Regions from separate parts of the Cellulosimicrobium sp. Marseille-Q8652 genome, predicted to be linked through region 2. Evidence: riboswitches for the same ligand, from Rfam matches in the RefSeq annotation. Region 2 holds a riboswitch; the other holds the start of a gene.
What was found. A riboswitch is a leader RNA that binds a small molecule or an ion and turns the genes downstream of it on or off. The one in region 2 is predicted to bind FMN.

Region 1 (4,376 bases), on a different contig from region 2:
GCACCCTCGACGACCTCGCCGGGGCGCTCGCGGACGTCGACCGGGACGCCCACCCCGGCGTCGGGCGGCGCGCGTGGCGAACGGTCGAGGACCGCACGGCCACCCTGCGGCGCCAGGCGGCGAGCCTCTAGCCAGGAGCCGTCCCGGCGGTCGCGGCGTCGTCCGCCGGTGTCGTCAGGGTGCGCTGCAGGAGGACCGTGTCGACCCAGCGCCCGTGCTTGAAGCCCACCGCCGTCAGCCGTCCCGCCTCCACGAACCCGAACCGCCGGTGCAGGGGACGGAGCCGGCGGCGGCGGGGACGTCGGCGACGACGGACACCACCTGGCGCACGCCCGCGGCCGGCAGGGCGTCGAGCAGGGCTCCGAGGAGCGCCGTGCCGACGCCCCGGCCCGCGTAGCGCGGGTCGAGGTAGATCGTGTCCTCCACGGTGTGCCGGTACGCGGGCTTCGGCCGCCAGGGGCTCGCGTAGGCGTACCCGGCGACGACGCCCGCGACGTCGGCCACGAGGAACGGCAGGCCCGCGTCCGCGAGGTCGCGGTGCTTGGCCGCCCAGCGACTGACGTCCCAGGGCTCCTCGTCGAACGTCACCTGCGTGTCGCGGACGAAGGGGTGAAGATCTCCGCGACGCGCGGCAGGTCGGCGACCACGAGCGGGCGGACGGTGGCGCCCGGCGGGGGAGGGGAGGGGTCACGAGCAGAGCCTAGGACGCGTCCCGCCGGTGGCGGCACCCTAGGCTGGGGCCCATGGCAGCCCTCATCGCCCCGAGCATCCTGTCCGCCGACTTCGCGAACCTCGAGCGGGACCTCCGCGCGATCGGGACGGCGGACTACGCGCACGTCGACGTCATGGACAACCACTTCGTCCCGAACCTCACGCTGGGGCTCCCGGTGTTCGAGCGGCTCGCCCAGGTCTCACCGGTGCCCGTCGACGCGCACCTCATGATCGACGACCCGGACCGCTGGGCGCCCGCGTACGCCGAGGCGGGCGCGGCGTCCGTCACGTTCCACGCGGAGGCGGCGACGGCGCCCGTGCGGCTCGCGCGCGAGCTGCGCCGCCTCGGTGCGCGGGCCGGCGTGGCGCTGCGGCCTGCGACACCCGTCGAGCCGTACCTCGACCTGCTCTCCGAGGTCGACATGATCCTCGTCATGACAGTCGAGCCGGGCTTCGGCGGCCAGTCGTTCATCGACGGCACGCTGCCCAAGATCCGGCGCGCGCGGCGCGCCGTGAGCGAGGCAGGGCTCGACGTGTGGATCCAGGTCGACGGGGAGTGTCCCGCGACACGATCGAGCGGGCGGCCGACGCCGGCGCGAACGTCTTCGTGGCGGGATCGGCGGTCTACGGTGCCGAGAGCATCCCGGGGAGATCCAGGCGCTGCGGGAGGCTGGCCGAAGGGGCCCACGCACACTGACGGGCAACGGCAGGCCCTGAGCACGGGCGGTCGCCGAGATCGTGGTCCACCGCACCACCGTGGACATCGCTCGATCCTCGATAAATAGTGTGCCAAGCGCATATCAACCACCACCACCCCCAGCAACACCCACCACGAGCACGGAAACCGGGAGCCGCCCGCGGTTCCTCGGTGCCGTACGCGTCGAGCTCGCACGCGTCGGCGTCCACGCTCCCGTTCACGTCCGTCCGCGCACCGGACCGTGGGGGAGCGCCCGCGCCGGTGTGGCATCCTGGACGGCAGCAGTACGCACGAACGTGCTCCGGGGTCGGTGCAATTCCGAGCCGGCGGTGACAGTCCGCGACCCGCGCCCTACGCGCGGTTGACCTGGTGGAACTCCGGGACCGACGGTGACAGTCCGGATGGGAGGAAGCACGTGCGGCGCGGCCGACCCCTCGGGGGACCCGGCCACGTGTGACCCGGACGGTCGTCCGGCTCCGCGTGAGCCGTCGACCCCGGCGAGCCGACCCGCCGTGGTGAGCGTCGGCGTCGGGTCCTCCGGGCTCTGGCGACGCGCCCGCCCTCGCCCCGGAGTGCCCGTGCCCGGCAGGACGAGGACCGATGGGCTCGCAGCACCTGACGATCGACGCGGCGATGACGCACGCGCTCGAGCTCGCCGCTCGCGGTCCGGCGTACGGCCTCAACCCTCGCGTCGGGTGCGTCCTGCTCGCCCCACCCCCGGGCGCTGGCCTCGCGCAGGTCGCCGCGGCCCCTGACGCCGTCGACGCCCGGGCGCGACTCGTGCTCGCCGAGGGGTACCACCGGGGGCCGGCACGCCGCACGCCGAGGCGGCAGCCCTGGCGGACGCCCGCCGGCGCGGGGTCGACGTCCGTGGCGCGACGGCGGTCGTGACCCTCGAGCCGTGCGCGCACGTCGGGCGCACCCCGCCCTGCGCCGACGCGCTCCTCGCGGCCGGTGTGGCCGAGGTCGTCCACGCGGTCGACGACCCGAGCCCCGCCGCGGCAGGCGGTGGCGCGCGCCTGCGCGCCGCCGGCGTCGGTGTCGTGAAGGGCGTGCGCGCGGCCGAGGGAGGGCCCTGCTGCACGTGTGGCTCACCGCGGCCGGGCGGGGCACCCCGTACGTCACGCTGAAGACCGCGACGTCGCTCGACGGGTTCGTCGCGGCGCAGGACGGCACGAGCCGCTGGATCACGGGGCCGGAGGCGCGCGCGCACGCCCACCGCGTCCGGGCGACCGTCGACGCGATCGCCGTCGGCTCGGGCACCGTGCACGCCGACGACCCGGCGCTCACCGCGCGCGTGCCCGGTCCCGACGGCGTCGACCGGCTCGCCGACCACCAGCCGCTGCGCGTCGTCGTCGGGCGCTCCGGGATCCCTCCGCGCGCACGGCTCCGCGGCGCGGAGGTGCACTCCACCACGTGCGCACGCACGACGTGGCCGAGGTGCTCGCGGAGCTCTCCGCGCACGAGGTGCGGCACGTGCTGGTCGAGGGCGGGCCGACGCTCGCGACGGCGTTCCTCGCGGCCGACGCGGTCGACGAGCCTGCACGCCTACGTCGCCCCGGTGCTGCTGGGCTCGGGGCAGCGGGTCGTGGGCGACCTGGGCGTGACGACGATCGGGGCCGCGCGGCGGTTCCGCACGGTCGAGGTACGGCGCGTCGGGGACGACGCGCTGACGGTGTCGAGACGGATCGGCTGAGAGGCAGGAGAGACCGGATGTTCACGGGGATCGTCGAGGAGATCGGCCGGGTGCGGGAGATCGCGTTCCCCGGCGGCGCGGGCACGGACGCGGTGCTGACCGTCGAGGGGCCGCTGGCGACGTCGGACGCGGCGCTCGGCGACTCGATCGCGGTGGACGGCGTGTGTCTCACCGTCTCGACGCTGGGGGGCGACGGCACGTTCGGTGCCGACGTCATGCCGGAGTCGCTGCGTCGCACGACGCTCGGAGACCTGGGGCCGGGGTCGCGGGTCAACCTCGAGCGCGCGGTGCGCGCCGACGCGCGGCTGGGCGGGCACGTGGTGCAGGGACACGTCGACGGCGTCGCGACGCTCGCGAGCCGCGACCCGGGCGACCGCTGGGACGACCTGGTCTTCTCGGCCCCGGGACCGCTCCTGCGGTACGTCGCGGAGAAGGGCTCGATCGCCGTGAGCGGCGTCTCGCTCACGGTCACCCACGTCGACGACACGACGTTCGGCGTCTCCCTCATCCCGACGACGCTCGAGGCGACGGTCCTCGGTGCGCTGGCTCCTGGCGACCGCGTCAACCTCGAGGTCGACGTCCTCGCGAAGTACGTGGAGCGGCTCCTCGCCGCAGGAGCGACGTCGTGACGGGGCGGGAGGGCACGGCGGACCCTCAGGTGCCGGCCGGGGCGGTGGAGAGCGAGGCCGCGAGCGCCGTGGCGGCGTCCGTGGGGGTGTGCGCCTCGGCACGGTCGAGGAGGCGCTGGCGGCGATCCGTGCGGGGCGGCCCGTGCTGGTGGCGGACTCCCCGGACCGGGAGAACGAGGCGGACGTGGTGTTCGCGGCGCGGGACGTGTCGGCGCAGTGGGTGGCGTGGACGATCCGTCACTCGTCGGGGTATCTGTGCGCGCCGATGCCGGCGGCGCGGGCGGACGCGCTGGAGCCTGCCGTTGATGGTGCCGCGCAGCGAGGACCCGCGGCGGACGGCGTACACGGTGACGGTGGACGCGGCGTCGGGTGTGACGACGGGGATCTCGGCCCAGGACCGGGCGCGGACGTTGCGGGTGCTGGCGGACCCGGGGTCGGGGGCGGGTGACCTGATCCGGCCGGGGCACGTGCTGCCGCTGCGTGCGGTGCCGGGCGGGGTGCTGCACCGTGCGGGGCACACGGAGGCGGCGGTGGACCTGGTGCGCCTGGCGGGTGCGGGTGAGGTGGGGGTATCGCGGAGCTGGTGCACGACGACGGGTCGATGATGCGTCTGGACGACGCGGCGGCGCTGGCGGCGCGGGAC
Region 2 (4,376 bases):
GTTCTTCCGGTTCTACCGCCTCGTGCACTGATCGGAGGCGGCCTCCGCGGCCGGGTCCGGCCAGCGGGCCTCGTCGCCGACGCGGATCGTCCCCGACGACAGCAGCCGGCACACCACGCCGCCGCGCCGGTGCATCGAGCGCATGGCGCCGGGCGCGATCCAGTCGTCGAGCAGCCGGCAGGGGGCGGCGATGCGCAGGACCTGCAGCTCGACGTCGCCGAGCGTGAGGAACGACCCGGGCTTCGTGGGCAGGTCGCCGTACGTGAGGGTCACGTTGCGCCGTGTGAGTCCGGGATCGATCTCCTGCCCGAGCTCGGCGGACGCCGCGGCGAGGTCCGCGAGCGTCTGGACGGTCACGTGCCGGTGCTTGGACCCGTGGTACCGGTCGCCGACGAGGCCCCGACCCTCCTCCGCCTCGACCTCGGGCACCGTGCGCGTGGGCAGCCGTCGGGCCTTCGCGACGTGGACCGAGTGGACACGGGGCGGTTCGCTCACCGGGCCAGCGTGCCACCCCGCCCGGTCGGTCACCAGCAGCGCTCCCCGGGCGGGGACCGGGTACCGGTGTACCGTCCCGTCCATGACCGACGTCCGCAGCCGAACCCACGCCCAGGCCGTCGACGCAGCGATCGAGCTCTTCACCCGCAAGGGGTACGAGCAGACCACCGTCGAGGAGATCGCCGACGCCGCACAGGTCAGCCGCGCCACCTTCTTCCGCCGCTTCCGCTCGAAGGAGGACGTGGTCTTCGCGGACCACGAGCTGCTGCTCGACGAGGTCGTCGTCATGCTCGCCGGGACCCGGCCCGTGCCCGACGCCGCGGGGAACCTCGTCCCGGACCCGTCCGTCGACCCGTACCTCGAGGTGTGCCGCGCGGCGCGCCTCGTGTTCGACCACCACGTCGGCCAGCGCGAGACGTCGATCGCGCGGTGGCACCTCCTGCAGCAGGTGCCCGCCCTGCGCGACCGCGAGCTCGTCACCACGCACCGCTACGAGCGCGCGTTCACCGCCTACCTGCGCGACGCCCTGCCGCCCGACGCCCGGCGCTCCACCGCGTCCATCGCGTTCGCCGCGTCGGTGGTCGCCGTGCACAACGCGCTCCTGCGCCGCTGGCTCCGCCACCCCGAGGCGGACCTGCGCCCGCAGCTCGAGGAGGCGTTCGCCGAGCTGCGCCGCGCCGCCGCCGGGCGCACGGCGGCCGAGGGCGACGTGGCGGTCGCGCAGGTGGCCAGCGCGGTCGCCGCGCGCGACGGCGCGGCGCGCGTCGTCGTGACCGTCGTCGAGCCCGGACCCGACCCCGACGACGTCGCGGAGGCCGTCGCCCGCGCCGTCCGCGACGCCCTCGGCTGACGGGTCGTCCTGACGGTGAGACGACTCCCCGGGTACGAGCACTCGGGGGGAATGCCGGGGTAGCATCCACCGTTGCAGAACGCAGTACGCACGAACGTGCTCCGGGGTCGGTGCAATTCCGAGCCGGCGGTGACAGTCCGCGACCCGCGCCCTACGCGCGGTTGACCTGGTGGAACTCCGGGACCGACGGTGACAGTCCGGATGGGAGGAAGCACGTGCGGCGCGGTCGTCCCCGAGGGGACGGGTCCGTCGAGCACTCGACGAGCCCGCACCCGCGGAGGTCGTCCTCGCCGTGGTGAGCGACGGCGTCGGAGGGCCGCAGGGCCCACGGCGCTCCGCCCGCCCTCACCCCGGAGCCACCCGTGCCCGGGGAGGACGAGGGACGAGCGATGGACCTGATGGCGCTGTTCGACGCGCAGCTCACGATCGGCGACCAGCACCTGCTGTGGCGCGAGATCGTCGGCAACGGGTTCGGCCTGGCATCGGCGCTGGGCGGCATGCGGCGCAAGGTGTGGGCGTGGCCCGTGGGCATCGTCGGCAACCTGCTGCTGCTCACGGTGTTCCTCGGCGCGGTGTTCGCGACGCCCAACCCGGTCAACCTGCTCGGCCAGGCCGGCCGCCAGGTCATGTTCGTCATCGTCTCCGTCTACGGGTGGGTGCAGTGGCGTCGCACGCAGCAGCGTCTCGGTGACGCGGACGCCGACAGCCACGGCGTGAGCGTCGTCCCGCGGTGGGCGACGGCCCGGCAGCGGATCGCCCTGGTGGTGGCCCTCCTGGTCGGCACGGCGGTGCTCACCCCCGTGTTCCGCGCGCTCGGCTCGTTCGAGCCGGTGTGGGCCGACGCCTGGATCTTCATGGGCTCCCTCCTCGCGACCTACGGCATGGCGAAGGGCTGGGTCGAGTTCTGGCTGATCTGGGTCGCGGTGGACGTCGTCGGCGTGCCGCTGCTGGTGTCCGCCGGGTACTACGCGTCCGCGTTCATGTACGTGTTCTACGGCGCGTTCACGCTCGTCGGGTTCTTCGTGTGGTGGCGCATCAACCGGCGCGCGACGGCCGACGCGCTGGCCGCGGGCGCACCCGCCTGACCGGACGGGCACGTCCCCCGTGCGGGCGGCGTTCTCCTGCGAGAAGAACGACGTCCCGTGCGGGCCGCCGGGTCCCTAGCCTCGTGCCATGCGACCCGACCTCCAGCCTCTCGCCCCGACGGTGTTCCGTCTGCGGATCGACGGCGGGCCGGCGCACCTGCTGAACAGCTACCTCGTCCTCGACGACGACGGCGTGACGCTCGTCGACACGGGGTGGTCCGACAGCGCGCCCGTCGTCGAGTCGGCGCTGCACGCGCTCGGCCGGCGGCGCGACGACGTCCGCCGCGTCGTCCTGACCCACTTCCACGAGGACCACTCCGGCGCGGCCGCGGAGATCGCGGGCTGGGGCGACGTCCAGGTCATCGCCGGGGTACCCGAGGCGGACGTCGTCCGCGGGGCGGTCACCGGGCCGCTCCCCCGGCTCACGGCGGCGGAGCGCGCCATCCACCCGGAGTCCTCGGAGCCGCCCGCCGCGCCGCCGTGCCGGGTCGACCTGGAGGTGTCCGACGGCGACGTCCTCCCCGTGGGCGGCGAGGCGCGCGTGCTGCTGCTGCCCGGTCACACACCCGGAAGCCTCGCGCTGCACCTGCCGCGCCTCGACACCGTCCTCACCGGGGACACCGTGGCCGAGCTCGACGGCGAGGTCGTCCTCGGGGTGTTCGACGTCGACCGGGACGAGACCCGGCGCTCGGCGCTCCGGATCGCCGCCACGGGAGCGGGGACCGCCGGGTTCGGCCACGGCGAGGCCGTGCTGCACGACGCGGCACGGCTCGTCCGGGAGGCACGCGACCCCTTCGCGGACCCGCAGCCCTGAGCTCCGCGGCACACCGCGGCGAGCGGGTGACGGCCCGGTCGCTCTCCGGCAGCGCTCAGTCGTCCTCGAACGGCATCGTGTCCGACGGCGCGACCCGGTACGCGCCGAGCGTCGGCTCGGCGCACACCGCCTGGACGAGCGCGTCACTCCCGCCGAGGTAGGCCGCGGCACCATCGACGTCCGACCCGACGAACCACGACCGGTCCTCGGGCCACCACAGGCTCGGCGCCTGGCCGTGGTGACGGAACGCCGCGACGTCGGCCAGCGTGCCCGTCCACAGGTGGTGCTCGCGGTGCGGGAGCAGGAGCATCGGCGCCGACGGCCGCTCGACGAGCGTCGGTGCCAGCTGCGCCCACGCCTCGTCGCGCGCGGCCTCGATCTCCTCCTCGCTGGGTCGCGGCTCGTCCTCGTCCCAGGCGATGCCCACCGCGGTGCCCGAGGTGTGGCGCGAGTCGGTGCCGTGGTCGTACAGGAACGAGAAGCCGGTCCACAGCCCGGCGTGCACCGGCTGGTCGCCCGTGAACGGTTCGAGCACGTCGACCAGGACGTCGAGCGGCGCTGGGCTGCCGTCCTCCGTGGTGAACAGCAGCGTGCCGTGCGCTTCGGGGAACGGGACGCACGCGTACGCCGCGTAGCCCCGCGGGACCGTGCCGTCGACGCGCGGCCCGAACGGCCCGAGCCGCTCGGCGATCCAGGCGCCGGCCGAGCCGTCGTCGTCCCAGTCGACCGTGCCCGCGTGCTCCATGCCCGGCACCCTACGCCGGGAGCGCGCCGCCGAGACCGGTCTCGTTGCCGTCCGGGTCCCGGAAGACCGTCCTGGTGACACCGCCCTCGTACGTCTCGTGGCGGTCGGGGGTCCCGGACGTGCAGCGTCACGAAGAGATCGAGAGCCATGCCCCCCAGGCTGGCCTGAGACAGGATCTCACTTGACTGATACGGAGTATCGACGCACGATGGGAGAACGACCGATCGCACGCAGCCAGCTGGAGCACCGATGCCCGCCACGCCGTCCACGCCCGGTGTCACCGAGCCCGCCTACGACCTCCGGACGCCTCTCGACGTCGACTACGCCGGCGCGTTCGCCGACGCGTCGGACGCGGACCGCGCCCACCAGCAGCGCGTGCGCGAGTTC

Region 1: linked by a shared signal. The riboswitch ahead of ACWPWV_RS16155 (hypothetical protein) and the one ahead of pnuC (nicotinamide riboside transporter PnuC) in region 2 are both predicted to bind FMN.

What each region holds. Positions count from the first base shown of each region.
Region 1 is NZ_CBCOPS010000002.1:1,391,745-1,396,120, reverse strand. Features, by position in the region: partial or broken gene ACWPWV_RS16170 (HipA domain-containing protein) at 1-131, shown strand, start outside; gene ACWPWV_RS16165 (N-acetyltransferase family protein) at 235-588, opposite strand; partial or broken gene rpe (ribulose-phosphate 3-epimerase) at 744-1,408, shown strand; FMN riboswitch at 1,702-1,826, shown strand; gene ACWPWV_RS16155 (hypothetical protein) at 2,009-2,299, shown strand; gene ACWPWV_RS16150 (hypothetical protein) at 2,245-2,538, shown strand; partial or broken gene ACWPWV_RS16145 (RibD family protein) at 2,493-2,887, shown strand; gene ACWPWV_RS16140 (riboflavin synthase) at 3,122-3,733, shown strand; partial or broken gene ACWPWV_RS16135 (3,4-dihydroxy-2-butanone-4-phosphate synthase) at 3,642-3,968, shown strand; gene ACWPWV_RS16130 (3,4-dihydroxy-2-butanone-4-phosphate synthase) at 4,039-4,338, shown strand; gene ribA (GTP cyclohydrolase II RibA) at 4,335-4,376, shown strand, end outside.
Region 2 is NZ_CBCOPS010000001.1:2,219,895-2,224,270, reverse strand. Features, by position in the region: gene ACWPWV_RS09900 (class I SAM-dependent methyltransferase) at 1-31, shown strand, start outside; gene ACWPWV_RS09895 (MOSC domain-containing protein) at 13-495, opposite strand; gene ACWPWV_RS09890 (TetR family transcriptional regulator) at 578-1,345, shown strand; FMN riboswitch at 1,439-1,563, shown strand; gene pnuC (nicotinamide riboside transporter PnuC) at 1,735-2,430, shown strand; gene ACWPWV_RS09880 (MBL fold metallo-hydrolase) at 2,519-3,244, shown strand; gene ACWPWV_RS09875 (hypothetical protein) at 3,300-3,989, opposite strand; gene ACWPWV_RS09870 (acyl-CoA dehydrogenase family protein) at 4,239-4,376, shown strand, end outside.